One region of the Polaribacter butkevichii genome, then DNA from elsewhere that is predicted to be linked to it. Evidence: riboswitches for the same ligand, from Rfam matches in the RefSeq annotation. Region 1 holds a riboswitch; each other region holds the start of a gene.
The links. A riboswitch is a leader RNA that binds a small molecule or an ion and turns the genes downstream of it on or off. The one in region 1 is predicted to bind cobalamin.

Region 1 (3,283 bases):
TCAAATTTTAGTTAGAGATGCAACTAATTTTAATAAACTAGAAGGAGAATATATTCGTGTAGCTACACAAAGCAAAGAAGCGAATAGTATTTTAATTAAAGCCTTAAAAGAATGGATTTAAGTACTATTTACATATTAATTATTGCTTTTGTTTTAGATTTAATTATAGGAGACCCAAAAAAACTACCACATTTAATTATCGCTTTTGGAAATAGTATTTCTTTAGGAGAAAAATTACTCAATAAAAACAAGTCTAAGTTTTTAAAAGGTGCTTTATTAACCATTCTATTAGTTAGTACTACTTTTATTACGCCGTATTTCATCATAAAGTATCTAAACGCTTATGATTTTCAATTTATAGCAATTGCTTTTTCTGTACTTATGCTATTTTATTGTTTAGCCAATAAAACACTAGTAAAAGAAGGAAATGCTGTTTTTAATGTTTTAAAAAAGGAAGGTTTAGAAGCCGGTCGTAAACGTTTATCATGGATTGTAGGACGTGAAACGAACAAGTTAAGCGAACAACAAATTAGAGTTGCTACTTTCGAAACCATGGCAGAAAATTTAAGTGATGGTGTAATTGCTCCATTATTTTATTTTTTAATCTTAGGAGTTCCTGGTGCAATGGCTTATAAAATGATTAACACGCTAGATTCTATGATTGGTTACAAAAGTGACCGTTATTTCTTCTTCGGAAAATTTGCAGCAATATTAGATGATGTTGCTAATTATATTCCTGCAAGAATTACGGGAGTATTAATGTTAGTTGTTACCTTTAAATTAAAAGGATTCTCATTTATTTTTAAAGAAGGAAAGAAACATAGCAGTCCGAATGCAGGGTATCCAGAAGCTGCTTTAGCATATATTTTAGATTGCCAGTTTGGTGGGCCTAATTATTATCATGGTAAATTGGTTGACAAACCTTTTATAGGAAGTAACAATCGAACAATTAAACATGAAGAAATTAAAACAGTAAGTAACATAAATTACATAACAAGCATACTTTTTTTTCTTTTGATGATTGGATTGTTACTACTATTCTAATATGGTTAATTTTCAAAAAAAATATATTATTACAGGCGCACCTGGAACAGGTAAAACAACCTTAATAAATCTTTTAAAAGACACGTTTCCTTGTATGGATGAAGTTTCTAGAAAGGTAATTATTGATGAACAAAAAAACAACAGAGATGGAATGCCTTGGTCTAACATAAAGCGTTTTACTAATCTTGTCTTTAAAAAAACAAAACAAGAATTATTAAATACCGATACAAGAATTTGTGATAGATCATTACTCGATTTAGAAGCTTATTTAACTGTAGAAAACAAAATAGTCCCTAAATATTTACATAACTTTCCTTATTTAAAAACATACCATAAAACGGTCTTTTTTGCTCCAACTTGGTTTGATATTTACTGTCAAGATGCACAGAGATTACAAGAATTTGATTATTGTTTAAAATTAGAAAAAGCGTTGTTAGAACAATATAAAAAAAAGGGGTTCAAAATTATAATGCTTCCAAAATCTTCTCCTATTAAAAGAAAGCAACTCATTCTAGATTCAATCTTATAATTCAAAAAATTATCTATACATTTGTCTCGTTATATGGTTTCTTATTCTTTAGTAATTTTTAGAATATAGAATTAAAAGGGAATTTGGTGTAAATCCAAAACTGTTCCCGCAACTGTAAAGCTTATTAAAGGCTTCATTAATAAAAACCACTGTAGTAATTAAAACTATGGGAAGGTAAATGAAAGTTAAGCTAAGTCAGGAGACCTGCCAATATTACAATGATTTATAATAGTAACTCTCGGGTAAAGAGTTAGAGAATTATGTTTTTTTCATATTTTCTTTCCCTACCTGCTTAATTTCGTTTTTAAATGCAAAAATTGATTTTATGCAGTTTATGGATAACGTGTTTTTCACAATCCATATTCACGCAAAACAAAACCCTTAAAGGTAAGGTAACTGATGTTGAAACACAGTTAACAATTTTACAAGTACGTGTACAAACTACAAACAAAACACTTTTAACAACCACAAATGAAGTTAGTAAATTTTCTATAACACCAGAAAATTTTTATAATGATTATGCAACCAATTTTGTTGTAAAATACGCAATTCCTAAATATCAAATAGGTGTATCCCTGGAAAATTTATTTGATAAAGAATGGAGAGAAGCCCTTTTTTACAATTCTTCACTATTACAAGGAAAAACAATACCTGTAGATGATATTCATTTTACACCTGGAACTCCATTTTTAGCAAAAATAAGTTTAACACATTTCTTTTAAAATATGGGAAAAAATATAGCAAATACAACACATACTTTTTTCTTTTGTGACGGAGGTTCCTGTCAGAAAGCAGGAAGTGAAAAAGTTATAAGAACAGCAAGAGCTTATTTACGTAACAATGGGCATTGGAATGATACACACACTATTAAAACAAGATGTAATGGTAGATGTGAAGATGCACCAACTTGCATTGTGTACCCTGGGCAAAATTGGTATAAAGAACTTACACCAGAAAAAATTACGCCCATTGTAAAAAGGCATCTTGATAATGCGCCACTTGTTAATTCTGAATTGTTATACAAAAAAGGTTGGCAAGAACAAGCTTCGGATAATGAAATTGCTCCTATAAAACCAAAACCGTTCGAATTAAAAAATGATACCGAATTAGGTGAATGTTTTATAACCAAAGGTTTTAGTTCTGACCAATATTTATACCCATTGTTTTTATATCTATTAGAGAATCCTAAAGGAGTTTCTTTAATTTCTTCGGATGAAAAAAGAATTTCGTTTCAAGAGATCATCTCTTTAGACTATTCTAAAACATACACATTAGAATTACATACAGAAACAACAGCAATACCATTTACTATTGCAGCTGTTCCTAAAGAAAATAAAGAATTACAACAAGCTAAAATTTCTAGTACAGAATATTATTTTCAAAAAGAAACACAGCAAAAAGGTATTCGTTTTAAAAATAAATTTGGAAAAATTTTAGGTAAGATTGAATTCGATTCTCTAAATAATAAAGCTTGGGAATATTGTACTAAAATACAATTACAAAACGTACATCTAGATTTTAAAAATCATGAATAAACAACATATTTCCATATTAGGATTAGGCTGGTTGGGTTTGCCACTTGCTTTGAAGCTTCAAAAAAGTGGTTATTCAATTAATGGAAGTACGGCTACATTAGAACCTCTAAAATCCATATCTAAATATTCTTTTCATACTTGTAGAATAAACGTTGAATCTGATACTATTATTGGA
Region 2 (3,283 bases), 390 kb from region 1:
CACCTGCCATCATTACAATTTCGAAACCACCAAAAGTAGCGAGTGCCTCTGTTGGCGAGTCTATATTTTTAATATGCTTTTGGTATACTTCTGTTAAAACATTCTTTTTTTGTTGCAATCCTTCATTGTCTAAACCAGTTCCTTTACCAACACAGTTTTCAATACCAATTTTTGTAAAATAACTCATTAAAAGTGCAGCAGAAGAAGTGTTACCAATGCCCATTTCTCCAAAACCAATGGTGTTGCATTTATTTTGAAATAAATTGTTTACAATTTCTTTTCCTTTTTCTAAAGCAGCTTTACATTGTAATGTTGTCATGGCTTTTTCTAAAGAAAAATCTTTGGTTCCTTTTGCAATTTTAGCAGAAATTAATTCTTTATTTTCATCGAAATTGGCATTTACACCAGCATCAACAATTTTTAGGTTGATTTTATTTTGTTTGCAAAAAACATTAATTGCTGCGCCTCCGTTTAAGAAATTAAACACCATTTGTTGTGTTACTTCTTGTGGATATGGACTTACTTTTTTTGATTTTGTTATTCCATGATCACCAGCAAAAACAACAATACTTGGTGCTGTAATTTTTGGTGTTAACGTGTTTTGAATACGACCTATTTTAATGGCAATATTTTCTAACATACCTAAAGAACCTATAGGTTTTGTTTTAAAGTCGATTTTTCTTTGAAGTGCTGTTTCAATCTCTTTAGAAAGTGCAGTTATTTTTGACATTTTGTTTTATTTTAGTTTTAAAGGCAGTCCAGAAACCATAAAAGTAGCCTTGTCAGCTTTTTTAGCAATAAATTGATTTACCCATCCTTGTAGTTCTGTAAATTTTCTTCCAGATTCTGTGGTAGCATGTAATCCCATACCAATCTCGTTAGAAATAATGATAATGTGAGCATCAATTTCTACCAGTTTTTCTATTTGTTGTTTGGCTAATTTTAAAGATTCTTTTACGTCGTATTTTGTGTCAACATAAAAATTTGTCAACCATAAAGTAACACAGTCAATAACAACTGTAGATTTATCAGGGATAACGGCACTAATATTTTTTTCCTCTTCAATGGTTGTCCAACGTTCATCTCTATCAGAAATATGTTTGTCTACCCTTGCTTTAAAATCTTTATCCCAAATTCTAGAAGTTGCCAAATAAAAAGGGTTTTTAGAAATGTCTTCCGCTATTTTTTGAGCATAACTACTTTTACCAGATCTTTCTCCTCCTGAGATATAATGAATCATAATTTAAAAAATATAAACACAAAGGTTAGAAACATTTTTTAATAAAGGAAAGAATATCTTTAATAGTATTCAAGTTTCTTTTTTTTTAAGAATGATTGTATTTTGTTTGATACCTGCTTTGGTAAATGGAATAAAATAGTTGTCTAAAAAATTACCTTTTATAGATTTTAAAATATCTAATGCATTAAACAAAAAAGTTTATAAAGTATAAGTATTGCAATACTTAAAAATAATTTACATTTGCTAAAAATTAAGGTTTTGTTCTTTCTGAGAACAAATTAAAAGGGAATTCGGTGAAAAACCGAAGCTGTTCCCGCAACTGTATGTTTGTTTCGAAACATTTTTTCGAAACCTCTTTTTTAGAGCTGTTATTAATTCTTTACCACTGACATTTTTGTTGGGAAGGTCTATAACAGGTAACAAGCCAGGAGACCTGCCTAATTTATAAAAATAAATACAAGCTTTCGGGATAAAGGTCAGGTTGTTATGAAGAATTATATTTTATCTTTTTTGTTTTTACTTTGTTGTGCTAACACTGCGTTTGCTCAAAAGGATACGATTATAAATAAGTTAAAAGAAATTGTTGTTATAGCAAAAAAAGAGCAAAAACATAAAATTCTTGGACTAAAAAAACTAAAAATAGTTACTAGTCAAATTATTAAAAACCCAATAAACCTTACTAATTTATTAAGATACAATAGCCCTATTTCTTTAAGAGATTATGGTAATGGAGGTGTAAGTACTGCTCGTTTTAGAGGTACTTCTGCATCGAACACAGCAGTATTATGGAATGGAATTTCTATCAACGCAGTAGGAAGTGGTCAAACAGATTTTAACTCTTTGTCTGCAAGTATTTCTGATGAAATTATAGTTAATAGTGGTGGAGGAAGTATCGATTATGGTTCTGGTGCTATTGGTGGTACTGTGCATTTAAATGATAATTTATCATTTAAAAAACATAAAGATTTTTATTTGTTTTCTTCTTACGGAAGTTTTAATACGACTTCTAATTTTTTTAAAGCCAATGTTGGAACAGGAAAATGGGCTGTAAAATTTGCTGCAACATTAAATTATTCTGATAATGATTATACATTTATTGATACTCGATATAAAAATAGTGACGGTAGTTTGTTGAAAAACGAAAATGGAGTTTATAAAAATTATGGCGTAAACTTTAGTTTAGGATATCAGTTCTCTAGTAAAAACAAACTGTATTTTTATACAACAGGTTATTATGGAGATCGTTTATTTTCTGATGGATTACCAAATCCTGCTGCAGGCAGCGAAAGAAATGAGGATTTTAATCAAAGGAATTTATTAAAATGGAAATACTCTTTTTCTAATTTTACACAAACCTTAAACGTGGCTTACTTAACACAAGAGTATCGATATTATGATGATAAAAATGCTACAGATTATGTTTTTGGAAAATCAAAAAATTATAACATCAATTATAATTTAAAATATCGTTTTTCTAATTATTTTAAAATGGAAACATCGTTAATTTATGATGAAAACAGAGGTACTACTAATGAGGTTTTTTCAAAAAAAAGAACATTGTTTGCAGGTATAGCTAAAGTTACTTTTAAGCCAACAGAGAAATTAACAACGGCAATTAACTTTAGAAAAGAGTCTAATTCAGATTTTGAAGTTCCATTATTAGTATCCGTTGCTGCAGAGCAGGAAATTACAGATAACTTAGCCTTAAAGGCAAATGTATCTACAAATTACAGGATACCAACTTTTAATGAGTTGTATTGGCCAGTTGTTGGTAATTTAGATTTAATACCAGAAGAATCTGTACAAGGAGAAATTGGTGCTTCTTTTAAGAAAAAAAATATAGCAATTACTACATCACTTTTTTATATTCATTTAAAGCATAAAATTTTATGGTTACCTACTGCAGCATCTAATTTATGGAGACCAAGAAATGTAGGTGATGTTACGCATAGCGGAGCGGAAACAGCTGTTAAATTATCTAAAAAAATTAATGAACATTCTTTTAATTTTTCTACGAATTATACGTTTACGTTAGCAAAAAAT
Region 3 (3,283 bases), 560 kb from region 1:
AATTACTCGCGTACCATAATCTATATTTTTAGAGTTGCAAGAGCTGCATTTTACAAGTGTTTTTTTATCAATATGACCACATTTATTACAAATAGTTATTTTTACATTAAAGCAAAAATAATTACAACCGGCTAATGCTGTGGCTTCAATTAATTTTAAAAAGCCATTTTTATTAGGAGCCTCTTCTAAATTTAAATGAAGTGCAGAGCCCCCATCTAGATATTTAATAATATCTGTACCATGTAAGATTATTTTATCTAAAGAATTTATCGAATTATTTTCTACAGGATAGAAATAAGAATTGTAGCAATCTCTAGGTACAAATAAACCATCTTCTTTGTCCCATTTTGCATTTTTTACACCTAAATTTTCTGCAGGTACAAATTCCGTATTAAATAAATAGCCATATTCTTTTTTGGCTTCTTTATTAGCATCATAAATTATTTTGAGCTGTTTTGCTACAAAATCTTTATAAACAGTGCTATTTTCGGCTTTTATACCTTGGCTTTCTGCAGCTTCTACCATACCGTTTATGCCAATGGTTAAAAACTGTTTGTCTAGAGATATAAAACCAGCATCATAAACAGGCAGCATTCCGGCATTTTTATATTCTTCAATTAACTTTCTGTAGGCTATTTGGTATTTTTGAATTTTATTTATTTCTGTTTTAAGATCTTTTCCTTGTTGTATTAAGCGATTCATGTTTAGTGTAATAACGTTTATAGAGCCTGTAGAAACGCCACCTGCACCCAAAGAATAGCTAAAAGTATTGTCGCTAATTTCATTTCTTAATCGGCAACAAGAAGCCAAACTATCTGCGCTTTCAGATTGATAGATAAAAAATGAATTTCCTTCACTTAACTCAGTGGCGCACATATTGGCAAATTCAGTATCTACAGGTTTGCCTTTTTTTACAAGCATTGCAGCGGTAACCACAGGAAAGGTTAATACAGCTTTTTCTCTTTCTTTATTAAACCATTTCATAAAAAATAGTTGTAATTTTTTAAGACTTTCCCATTGCGGTTTTGTCATGTCAGGAAAAACAAACTCACCAAATAAGCTGTCAAAATATTTTTCATCGTATAAAGAGATATTCCAAAAAACAGATTGATAACCTCTTGCAGCAGCAGGCTGATTAATTGCATAAACGGCATGTTGTAAATGATTAGAAACTGTTTTGGTGTTAGAATTTAGGTAATCGTTTCCAAAATCTTTTCTAGCAAAATAATCAAAATACAATAAAAACTCTACAGTTGCCAAAGCACCTGCAAATTGAGAGCTAATGGCAAAGACAAGGTTTACAAATTCGCCACAATAACTCTCTAAATGTTGTGGTGCTTTACTTTCACCTCCAAGTTTGGTAAGTCCGTCAAATAAAAATGGATACATACTAATAGATGTGCAATAAGGTTTTAAAGAGGTTTCATCATGTACATAAATTTCATGAGCTTCTATTTGCCTTACATATTCATTGGCCAAATTTTTATCAAATAGTTGTTCAATTTTATTTTTTACCAATTGCCTATTTACCTGAACGTTAATATCCTTATTTAGTTCAGCTTCCATAGTAGCTATGTTTTTAGAAGAAACATTGGCGTTGGCGTCTATTTTAGAGCCATCAGCAGCATTGCTTGCATTAATGTAATTCTGAATAAAATTAATTTTTTGGTTTACCTGTTTTTCCGTTAATCGAATCATAGCTTAATAGTTTTTCAAGAATAAATGATTTAAATTTTTATTTGTTTGTACTTCTATAAATTGCTGATTGGTATCAGGTTTATCTAAGCCTCCTTTTTTAGCAATCCATTTGCCGGTTTTAATCCAAGTTAGGTGTTGTAGTAAATTTTTATCAATATGTTCCTTACCTGTATAAAGGCATGTTTTGTATCCTTCTTTTTGGGCGTATTTTAAATAATCTATGAGTTCTTTTTGATGCCATTCTCCACCCATAAATAAAACACAACTTGCAAATCCTTTATATTTTAGTAATGTTTGTTTGTATAATTTTATAGAAAGTTGTTGTCCGTTTTCTTCTTTCCATAAAATAGGAGAATGACAACCTTTGCAGCGAATTTTACATCCACAAATGCTAAAACAAATACTGATTTCACCAGGCACTTCTTGTAGTACAATCTGAATGCTAGAATAATTCATTTTCATTAATAATATAACCAATAAGGCTTACTTATTGATGGTTTATAATGTGTCAAAAAAGGTACGATAACCCAATGGTATAAGTAGATACATCGTGCCATAACTTTTATCCCGAAAGTTTGACTAATTAGAAGTTGGCAGGTCTTCTGACTTACTCTGGTTTTTACGTCTTCCCGTTTATAAATAGATAAACAGTGACAAAGAATGTAAAACTTTTAATAGAGCTTACAGCTGCGGGAACAGTATAGGTTTTACACCTATTTCCCTTTTAATTTTAACAATTGATATTGTTATTAAAACCAAATTCTATTCAAATTTAAAAATCATTTACCTTTTGTGTCTTATATTTAGAAGAACTTATTAGCTACTTATAAACATATTTATAGGTAATAAGTTTTAGGATTGTAAGAGTATAGAAAACAAAGAAATTTGTTTTTAATGAGACACTACTTTTAAACCAATTATAGAAATTATTAAAGTAGAAATAAAAAAAAGACGCCAAAACGTAGCGGGCTCTTTAAATATAAAAATACCTAATAAAACGGTTCCAACGGCACCTATTCCCGTCCAAACAGCATAAGCAGTTCCTATAGGTAATTCTTGTGTTGCTTTTAAAAGGAGCAACATACTTGCAGATAAACATACTATAAAACCAATGTACCAATAGGTAGTTTCGGTACCTGTGCTTTCTTTAGCTTTACCTAAGCAAGCAGCAAAAGCAACTTCAAAAAGTCCCGCTATAATTAATAGTATCCAATTCATTTTAAGATGGGGTTTTATCAATTTTAAAAATTGAAATGTAAATTTAATTATAATTTTAAGAAGTAATTTGTATAAATAAAAGAATAACAATTATATTTTTTTTCAGCGACTTTAAATCTTAGCAAACTTCTAACAAATTCCATTTCGGTATTCTTTTTAAAGTGTCTATCTTTATCGGCTGTAATTAGTCACTTATTTAATGGAATTATACAAAGAAAATCAGCTTAAAGTATACAACTCTTTAACCAAATCTAAAGAGGATTTTAAAACCATAACAGACGGATATGTAGGTATGTACGTTTGTGGTCCAACGGTTTATAGCAACGCACATTTAGGTAATGTTAGAACCTTTATGTTTTTTGATGTT

Region 2: linked by a shared signal. The riboswitch ahead of WG951_RS02885 (TonB-dependent receptor plug domain-containing protein) and the one ahead of WG951_RS01205 (hypothetical protein) in region 1 are both predicted to bind cobalamin.
Region 3: linked by a shared signal. The riboswitch ahead of nrdG (anaerobic ribonucleoside-triphosphate reductase activating protein) and the one ahead of WG951_RS01205 (hypothetical protein) in region 1 are both predicted to bind cobalamin.

What each region holds. Positions count from the first base shown of each region.
Region 1 is NZ_CP150661.1:375,920-379,202, reverse strand. Features, by position in the region: gene WG951_RS01220 (pyridoxal phosphate-dependent aminotransferase) at 1-121, shown strand, start outside; gene cbiB (adenosylcobinamide-phosphate synthase CbiB) at 112-1,044, shown strand; gene WG951_RS01210 (AAA family ATPase) at 1,046-1,573, shown strand; cobalamin riboswitch at 1,592-1,799, shown strand; gene WG951_RS01205 (hypothetical protein) at 1,891-2,295, shown strand; gene WG951_RS01200 ((2Fe-2S) ferredoxin domain-containing protein) at 2,299-3,108, shown strand; gene cobA (uroporphyrinogen-III C-methyltransferase) at 3,101-3,283, shown strand, end outside.
Region 2 is NZ_CP150661.1:761,772-765,054, reverse strand. Features, by position in the region: gene cobT (nicotinate-nucleotide--dimethylbenzimidazole phosphoribosyltransferase) at 1-730, opposite strand, end outside; gene WG951_RS02890 (bifunctional adenosylcobinamide kinase/adenosylcobinamide-phosphate guanylyltransferase) at 737-1,240, opposite strand; cobalamin riboswitch at 1,477-1,695, shown strand; gene WG951_RS02885 (TonB-dependent receptor plug domain-containing protein) at 1,727-3,283, shown strand, end outside.
Region 3 is NZ_CP150661.1:3,896,127-3,899,409, forward strand. Features, by position in the region: gene nrdD (anaerobic ribonucleoside-triphosphate reductase) at 1-1,698, opposite strand, end outside; gene nrdG (anaerobic ribonucleoside-triphosphate reductase activating protein) at 1,702-2,154, opposite strand; cobalamin riboswitch at 2,274-2,473, opposite strand; gene WG951_RS16460 (DMT family transporter) at 2,590-2,916, opposite strand; gene cysS (cysteine--tRNA ligase) at 3,116-3,283, shown strand, end outside.